Regions from separate parts of the Nonomuraea sp. KM90 genome, predicted to be linked through region 2. Evidence: riboswitches for the same ligand, from Rfam matches in the RefSeq annotation. Region 2 holds a riboswitch; the other holds the start of a gene.
The links. Region 2 has a riboswitch for glycine ahead of gcvP (aminomethyl-transferring glycine dehydrogenase). Riboswitches for the same ligand answer to the same signal wherever they lie in the genome.
Positions count from the first base shown of each region.

Region 1: linked by a shared signal. The riboswitch ahead of gcvT (glycine cleavage system aminomethyltransferase GcvT) and the one ahead of gcvP (aminomethyl-transferring glycine dehydrogenase) in region 2 are both predicted to bind glycine.

Region 1 is NZ_JBQQCB010000003.1:203,788-208,194, reverse strand. Features, by position in the region: gene ACTWPW_RS05440 (aldehyde dehydrogenase family protein) at 1-633, shown strand, start outside; gene ACTWPW_RS05435 (3-oxoacyl-ACP reductase) at 673-1,437, shown strand; gene ACTWPW_RS05430 (gamma-glutamyl-gamma-aminobutyrate hydrolase family protein) at 1,452-2,156, shown strand; glycine riboswitch at 2,219-2,316, shown strand; glycine riboswitch at 2,317-2,412, shown strand; gene gcvT (glycine cleavage system aminomethyltransferase GcvT) at 2,447-3,532, shown strand; gene gcvH (glycine cleavage system protein GcvH) at 3,529-3,921, shown strand; gene ACTWPW_RS05415 (L-serine ammonia-lyase) at 3,980-4,407, shown strand, end outside.
Region 2 is NZ_JBQQCB010000157.1:16,253-20,659, reverse strand. Features, by position in the region: gene gcvP (aminomethyl-transferring glycine dehydrogenase) at 1-2,803, opposite strand, end outside; glycine riboswitch at 2,983-3,082, opposite strand; gene ACTWPW_RS56650 (MerR family transcriptional regulator) at 3,160-3,780, opposite strand; gene ACTWPW_RS56645 (bifunctional nuclease family protein) at 3,928-4,398, opposite strand.

The DNA.
Region 1 (4,407 bases), on a different contig from region 2:
GACGCCGACCTGGAGAAGGCGGCCGGCACCGCGCCCTACGCCGTCTTCGACAACGCGGGACAGGACTGCTGCGCCAGGTCCCGCCTGCTCGTCCAGTCCTCCGTGTACGACGAGTTCATGGCCCTGCTCGCACCCGCCGTACAGGGCGTCAAGGTCGGCGACCCCCTCGACGAGTCCACCGAGATGGGGCCCCTGATCAGCGCCGAACACCTCGACCGCGTGCGCGGCTTCGTCGAGGGCGCCCCCTACCTCCAGGGGTCCTGCCCCCAGGGCAGGGGCTACTGGTTCCCACCGACCGTGCTGACCCCCGACGTCACCGACCGGGCGTTCACCGAGGAGATCTTCGGGCCGGTCGTGTCGGTGGCGCGGTTCGAGGACGAGGCGGAGGCCGTACGCATCGCCAACGACACGCCCTACGGCCTGAGCGGCTCCATCTGGACCCGTGACGTCGGCCGGGCGCTGCGCGTGGCCAGGGCCGTCGAGTCGGGGGCCCTGTCGGTGAACTCGCACTCCTCCGTCCGCTACTGGACCCCGTTCGGCGGCTTCAAGCAGTCCGGCCTCGGCCGGGAACTCGGCCCGGACGCCCTGGCGGCGTTCACCGAGACAAAGAACGTCTTCATTTCATCGGAGTGAACAATTAGCGGAGTGAACGACCGATGGACAGGGAGTGACATGCAGCGGTTGCAGGATCGGGTGGCGGTCGTGACCGGCGCGGGCAGCGGGATCGGGCTGGCCACGGCCCGCAGGTTCGCCGACGAGGGCGCCAAGGTGGTCTGCGTGGACATCGACGAGGAGGCGGGCGGCAAGGCGGCGAGCGAAGTCGTCGGCCTGTTCGTCAAGGCCGACGTGACCAGCGAGGACGACGTCGTACGGATGTTCGCCACGGCGTACGAGACCTACGGCAGCGTGGACATCGCCTTCAACAACGCCGGCATCTCGCCCCCCGAGGACGACTCCATCCTGGAGACCGGCATCGAGGCCTGGCGCCGCGTCCAGGAGGTGAACCTGACCAGCGTCTACCTGTGCTGCAAGCACGCCATCCCGTACATGCGCCGCCAGGGCAAGGGCTCGATCATCAACACCGCGTCGTTCGTGGCCGTCATGGGCTCGGCGACCTCGCAGATCTCCTACACCGCCTCCAAGGGCGGGGTGCTGGCGATGTCGCGGGAGCTGGGCGTGCAGTTCGCCAGGGAGGGCATCCGGGTGAACGCCCTGTGCCCGGGGCCGGTGAACACGCCGCTGCTGCAGGAGCTGTTCGCGAAGGACCCGGAGCGGGCGCAGCGGCGGCTGGTGCACATCCCGGTGGGCCGCTTCGCCGAGGCGTCGGAGATCGCGGCGGCGGTGGCGTTCCTGGCCAGCGACGACGCCTCGTTCATCACGGGCAGCGAGTTCCTGGTGGACGGGGGCATCTCCGGCGCCTACGTCACACCGCTCTAGGAGGTCCCGTCGCCGTGCGGCGTCCCATCATCGGCATCACGTGCTACGTCGAGCCCGCCTCGTTCACGGTGTGGCAGGACACGACCGCCGCGCTGCTGCCGTACATGTACGTGGAGCAGGTCGTCCGCGCCGGCGGGCAGCCCGTCCTGCTGCCTCCGGCCGGCGATCCCGCCGGGGTCGTACCCGGCCTGGACGGGCTCATCCTGGCCGGTGGCGGCGACATCGACCCGGCCAGGTACGGCCAGGACGCGCAAGAGCGCACCGGCTACGTCCGGAAATTTCGTGACGAGGCCGAGTTCTCGCTGCTCGCGACGGCGCTCGACGCCGGCCTGCCCTACCTCGGCGTCTGCCGCGGCCTCCAGGTCCTCAACGTCGCCCTCGGCGGCACCCTCCTCCAGCACCTGCCCGACGCGGTCGGCCACACCGACCACTGCCCGGGCCCCGGCCGGTTCGGGCACCTGCCGGTGACCCCGGCCCCCGGCACCCGCCTGGCCAAGGCGCTGGGCGAGGGCCCCGTGACGGTCCCGCACTACCACCACCAGGCCGTCGACCGCCTCGCCCCCGGCCTCACGGTCACCGCCACCGCCGCGGACGGCACGATCGAGGCCGTGGAGCTGGACTCGGGACGGTTCGCGGGACGGTTCACGGTGGCCGTGCAGTGGCACCCGGAGGCCGCCGAGGACCACGCGCTCTTCGAGGCTCTCGTGGCGGCCTGCTGAACGACCCCACCCAGAACGCGACAACAGCCCCGTAACCCCACTAGGCTGGCGGACATCACCGGTGAAACCGTGCGGGAGAGCACCCTGACAGCCGGTCAGGGTCCCTGAAGGAGCAAGCCCTCCCCGCAAACCTCTCAAGGCAAAGGACCGCACGGGCAAGGTGACCTCTGGAAAGCAGGCCCGCGGGCCTCGCCGAAGGTGAAAGTCCGGCAAAGCTCGGGCGAAGCTCTCAGGCATCGATGACAGAGGGGGAGGATGCTGGCATCCAATCCTGTCCTGAGGTGCGACAAATGTCCCGACCGACACCGCTACGAGACGTTCACGAGAGCCTCGGCGCCACGCTCACCGACTTCGCCGGGTGGCTCATGCCGCTCCGGTACGGCAGCGAGTCCGCGGAGCACAAGGCCGTTCGCGAGGCGGCCGGGCTGTTCGACCTCTCGCACATGGGCGAGATCTTCCTGACCGGGCCGCAGGCGGGGCAGGCGCTGGACTACGCGCTGGTCGGCCACCTGTCGGCGCTGGCTCCCGGCCGGGCCAGGTACACCATGATCGTGAACGAGCGCGGCGGGGTGCTCGACGACCTCATCGTCTACCGGCTCGGGGACGAGGAGTTCATGGTCGTGGCCAACGCCTCGAACTATGAAAAAGTCGGTAATGAGCTGAAAAATCGTACAAAGACGTACGACGTGGTGGTCGAGGATCGCTCGGACCAGTACGCGCTGATCGCCGTCCAGGGACCCCGCTCCCAGGAGATCCTCGCCACGCTCACCGACGCCGACCTCGGCGGGCTCAAGTACTACGCGGGCCTGCCGGGCCTGGTGGACGGCCGGCAGGCGCTCATCGCCCGTACCGGCTACACCGGCGAGGACGGATTCGAGCTGTTCGTGGCCAACCAGGACGCGGTCCCGCTGTGGCACGCCCTCATGGCGGCCGGCGAGCCGCACGGGCTGCGGCCGGCGGGCCTGTCCAGCCGCGACACGCTCAGGCTCGAGGCCGGCATGCCGCTGTACGGGAACGAACTGGGCGAGCAGCTCACTCCGTTCGACGCGGGGCTGGGCAGGGTGGTGAAATTCGACAAGCCGGGCGACTTCGTCGGCAGGTCGGCGCTCGAGGCGGTCAAGGACGACGCGCCCCGACGCCGGCTCGTCGGCCTCGTCGCGCGGGGCCGCCGGGTGCCGCGCCATGGCTACCCGGTAACCGAGAACGGCGTCGTCGTCGGCGAGGTCACCAGTGGTGCGCCTTCCCAGACTCTGGGAAAGCCCATCGCGATGGCTTATGTGGACACCGGCGCCGGATCAGGCCTGGCCGTGGACATCCGGGGCAGCCATGAACCTATGGACCTGGTTGAGCTGCCCTTTTACAGGAGGAACAAGTGAGCAACATCCCTGACGACCTGAGCTACACCAAGGAGCACGAGTGGGTGGCCGGCCTCGACGACGGCCTCACCGTGACCGTCGGCATCACGGCCTTCGCCGCCGAATCCCTTGGTGACGTCGTCTTCGTGCAGCTCCCCGAGGTCGGTGCGAGCGTCGAGCAGGGCGACTCCGTCGGCGAGGTGGAGTCCACCAAGTCGGTGAACGAGATCTACAGCCCGGTCGGGGGCGAGATCGTCGAGGTCAACCAGTCCATCGTGGACGACCCGAGCCTGGCCAACAGCGACCCGTACGGCGAGGGCTGGATGTTCCGGGTGCGCATGGAAGGCGACCCCGAGGACCTGCTCTCCGCCCAGGAGTACACGGCGCTGACCTCGGGCACCGAGTCCTGACCCATTCGCCGGGGCCCGCTAGTTCCGGGCCCCGGCCCTTCAGGAAGGGCGCACATCAATGGCGATCAGCGTCTTCGACCTCTTCAAGATAGGCATCGGCCCGTCGAGCTCCCACACGGGCGGCCCGATGGCGGCGGCCCACAAGTTCGCCCGCGGGCTCCACCAGGACGGCCTGCTCGACCAGGTGGCGCGCGTGGAGGCCATCCTGTACGGCTCGCTCGGCCTGACCGGCAAGGGCCACGGCAGCGACAAGGCGGTCCTGCTCGGCCTGTCCGGCGAGAAGCCGGAGCTGGTCGACGTCGACACCGTGGACGCCCGCATCGCCGAGATGCGCGAGTCCGGCACGGTCAAGCTGTTCGGCACGCACGAGATCCCGTTCGTCGTGGGCGAGCACCTCGTCTTCGAACGCAAGATCTCGCTGCCCGAGCACCCGAACGGCATGCGTTTCACCGCCTACTCCGCCTCCGGCGAGCGGCTCAGGGAGAA
Region 2 (4,407 bases):
AGGAGCACACGAGGTTGCGGTCGCCGTAGGCCTGGTCGATACGGCGCACCGGCACCCAGTACTTGCCGTCGCGCAGGGAGGGCAGCGGGTAGGCCGCCTCGCTGCGCGCGTACGGGTGCGGCCACTCGTCCGCGCTGACCGACTCCGCCGTGTGCGGCGCGTTCCGCAGCGGGTTGTCGGTCTTGTCGTAGTCGCCGGAGGCCACCTTCGCGATTTCCCCGCGGATGGCGACCATCGCGTCCACGAACCGGTCGAGCTCGCCGAGGTCCTCGCTCTCGGTCGGCTCGATCATGAGCGTCCCGGCCACGGGGAACGACATCGTCGGCGCGTGGAAGCCGTAGTCGATGAGGCGCTTGGCCACGTCGTCGACGGTGACGCCGGTCTCCTTGGTGATCTGGCGCAGGTCGACGATGCACTCGTGGGCGACCAGGCCGCCGCGGCCGGTGTACAGCACGGGGTAGTGCGGGGCCAGCCGCCGGGCCAGGTAGTTCGCCGACAGGATGGCCTGCTCGGTCGCGGCCGTGAGGCCCTCGGAGCCCATCATCCTGATGTACGCCCACGAGATCGGCAGGATCCCCGCCGACCCGTACGGGGCGGCCGAGACGGGGCCGACCGGCGTGCCGTTGTGCAGGGGGTGGCCGGGCAGGTAGGAGGCCAGGTGGCCGCGCACCGCGACGGGGCCGACACCCGGGCCGCCGCCGCCGTGCGGGATGCAGAAGGTCTTGTGCAGGTTGAGGTGGGAGACGTCGGCCCCGAACTCGCCGGGCTTGGCCAGGCCGACCAGGGCGTTGAGGTTGGCGCCGTCCACGTACACCTGGCCACCGGCCTCGTGCACCTTGGCGCACACCTCGGTGATCGTCTCCTCGTACACGCCGTGCGTGGACGGGTACGTCACCATGATCGCGGCCAGCGCGTCACGGTGCTTGTCGATCTTGGCGTCGAGGTCGGCCAGGTCCACGTTGCCGTCGGTGTCGCAGGCCACGACCACGACGCGCATGCCGGCCATGACGGCGCTGGCGGCGTTCGTGCCGTGGGCGGAGGACGGGATGAGGCAGACGTCCCGCTCGCCCTGGCCGTTGGCGCGGTGGTAGGCGCGGATGGCCAGCAGCCCGGCGAACTCGCCCTGCGAGCCGGCGTTCGGCTGGATGGAGACGGCGTCGTAGCCGGTCACCTCGGCCAGCCAGCCCTCCAGCGTGCCGATCAGCTCGCGGTAGCCCTCGGTCTGGTCGGCCGGCGCGTACGGGTGGACGGCGGCGAACTCGGGCCAGGTGATGGGCTCCATCTCGGTGGTCGCGTTCAGCTTCATCGTGCAGGAGCCGAGCGGGATCATCGAACGGTCGAGCGCGATGTCCTTGTCCTGCAGCCTGCGCAGGTAACGCAGCATCGCGGTCTCGGAGCGGTGGGCGTGGAAGACCGGGTGGGTCAGGTACGGGGTCTCGCGCAGCAGCGAGGAGGGCAGCGCGTCGGCGGCGGCCTCGGGGTCGGGCTCCGTGCCTTCCGCTCCGAAGGCCGCCAGCACCTTGGCCACCTCGGTGACGCCGGTCTGCTCGTCGCAGGCGACGGAGACGTGGTCGGCGTCCACCTGCCAGAGGTTGACGCCCCGCTCGGCGGCGGCGGCCACGACGGAGCCGGCCCGGCCGGGCACGCGGGCGAGCACGGTGTCGAAGAACTCGCCGTGCACGACCTCCACGCCGGCGCCGCGCAGCCCCTCGGCCAGGGCGGTGGCATGGCGGTGCACCCGGTGGGCGATGCCGCGCAGTCCCTCGGGGCCGTGGTAGACGGCGTACATGCCGGCGATGACGGCGAGCAGCACCTGCGCGGTGCAGATGTTGCTGGTGGCCTTCTCGCGGCGGATGTGCTGCTCGCGGGTCTGCAGGGCCAGGCGGTAGGCGGGGTCGCCGTCGGCGTCGACGGACACGCCCACGAGCCGGCCCGGGAGCTGGCGCTGCAGGCCCTCGCGTACGGACATGTACGCGGCGTGCGGCCCGCCGAACCCGAACGGCACCCCGAACCGCTGCGAGGAGCCGATCGCGATGTCGGCGCCCAGCTCGCCGGGGGCGGTGACCAGCGTCAGGGCCAGCAGGTCGGCGGCGGCCACGACGAGGGCGCCCGCCTCGTGCGCGGCGGCGGCCAGGGCACGGAAGTCGCGCAGCAGGCCCGACGCGCCCGGGTACTGGACGAGCACGCCGAAGCACTCGGGCAACTCGCCCTCCAGGGAGTGCTCCACCAGCGTGATGCCGAGCGGCTCGGCCCGGGTGGCGAGCACGGACTTGGTCTGGGGCAGCGCGTCGGCGTCCACCACGAACACGTCGCTCCTGGACTTGCCGGCCCGGCGCGCCAGCGTCATGGCCTCGGCCGCGGCCGTGGCCTCGTCCAGCAGCGACGCGCCGGAGACGGGCAGGCCGGTGAGGTCGGAGACGACCGTCTGGAAGTTCAGCAGCGCCTCCAGGCGCCCCTGCGAGATCTCCGGCTGGTACGGCGTGTAGGCGGTGTACCAGCCCGGGTTCTCCAGCAGGTTGCGGCGGATGACCGCGGGCGTGACGGTGTCGTAGTAGCCCAGGCCGATCATGGAGGTGAGCACCCGGTTGCGCCCGGCCAGAGCGCGCAGCTCGGCGATGGCCTCGGCCTCGCCGATCGCGGCGGGCAGCTTGAGCCGGTCCTTGGCCCTGATGGCCTCCGGGACGGCCACCGCCACCAGGTCCGCCACGGACTCGAAGCCGACGGCCTCGAGCATGCGCTGCTGCTCGGACTCCGATGGGCCGATGTGCCTTGACGAGAACGGCGGAGCGGACAGATCGGTCATGGGGTGTGCCTCCCGAGGCTATGGAGACCGGCGCCAGGGCGCGGACGAGTGCCGGATCTCCCCCTCTGTCAGCGCGATCCACGACCTGCGCGGTGCCGCGACCTGAGAGCTTCACCCCTGCGGGGGCTTGCACCGTCGGTGAGACGCGCCTGGCGGGCGCACCTGCTTTCCAGAGTTGCCTCACCCGAGCGGTACAGGATGCCTGAGAGATTCCGGGGAGGGTTGCTCCTTCGGCGCCCCGGGGCCCAGGGGGCCCGAGGACTCTCCCGCACGGGGTCGTCAGCCTTGCTGTCCCAGATTACTACGCTAAGCCCCGTTTGCCGTTCACCGGCCTGCCCCGACGGTCTTCGAAGTGTTCAGCCGGTGCGGCGCGCGCGGCGCCTGCGAGCCAGCTCGTCAGCGGGATGGTCGGCCGGGACGTTGTCCTCGACCGCCGCGCGTTCCCCCGGCAGCTCCGCGAGGGAGCCCTCGACCTCTCGCCAGACTCGCCCGAGCGCGATGCCGAACACGCCCTGGCCGCCCTGGAGCAGGTCGATCACCTCGTCGGCCGAGGTGCACTCGTAGACGCTGACGCCGTCGCTCATGAGCGTGATCTGCGCGAGGTCGGCGACCCCGCGGTCACGCAGATGCTGCACGGCCGTGCGGATCTGCTGCAGCGACACCCCGGTGTCCAGGAGCCGCTTGACGACTTTGAGTACGAGGATGTCGCGGAAGCTGTAGAGCCTCTGGGAGCCGGAGCCCTGCGCGGCTCTTATCGTCGGCTCCACCAGGCCCGTGCGCGCCCAGTAGTCGAGCTGCCTGTAGGTGATGCCGGCCGCGGCGCAGGCCGTCGGCCCGCGGTATCCGATGTCGCCCGGCAACGCCGACGGCTGCTCGTCGAAGAGCAGACCCTGCTCCCCGGCACGCTGCCGCGCGCTCTCGCGCCGCACCGGATCTTCCTGGCCGGCCGTCTTTCCCTCGCCGCTGCTGACCGCCACGCGGACCTCCGGCTTTCTCTCATCCCGTGGCCTGATCTGGGGGTTCGTAAAGGGCGACCACGGGTTTCACTTGCACCGTAGGACCGTGACCATGCTCAGTCAACGATCCGGCTCGGCGCGTCGTGAAGCGTAAATGCACTGAAATACCTACCCCGCCCTGCCGAAGTCTTCGGGAGTGATCGTGTCAAGGAACTCCCTGAACTTCTCCACCTCGTCCTCCTGGTCGTCCGGGATGATCACTCCGGCCTCCTGGACGACCTCCTCGCTGGCGAAGATCCGGGCCCCGGTGCGCAGGGCGAGCGCGATCGAGTCGGACGGCCGGGCGCTCACCTCCACACCGTTGGAGAAGACCAGATCGGCGAAGAAGATGCCGTCGCGCAGCGCGACGATGTTGACCGCCCGCAGGCCGACACCCAGGGCGCTCAGCACGTCACGGAAAAGGTCATGGGTGAGCGGCCGCGGCGGCGGCTCCTCAGCCTGGGCCAGGGCGATCGCCGTGGCCTCCGTCATGCCGATCCATATAGGAAGGAACCGTTCCCCGTGAGCCTCCTTGAGCAAGACGATCGGCTGATTAGTGGGCATTTCAACGCGAACGCCCACGACCTCCATCTGCAACACGGGCTGCTC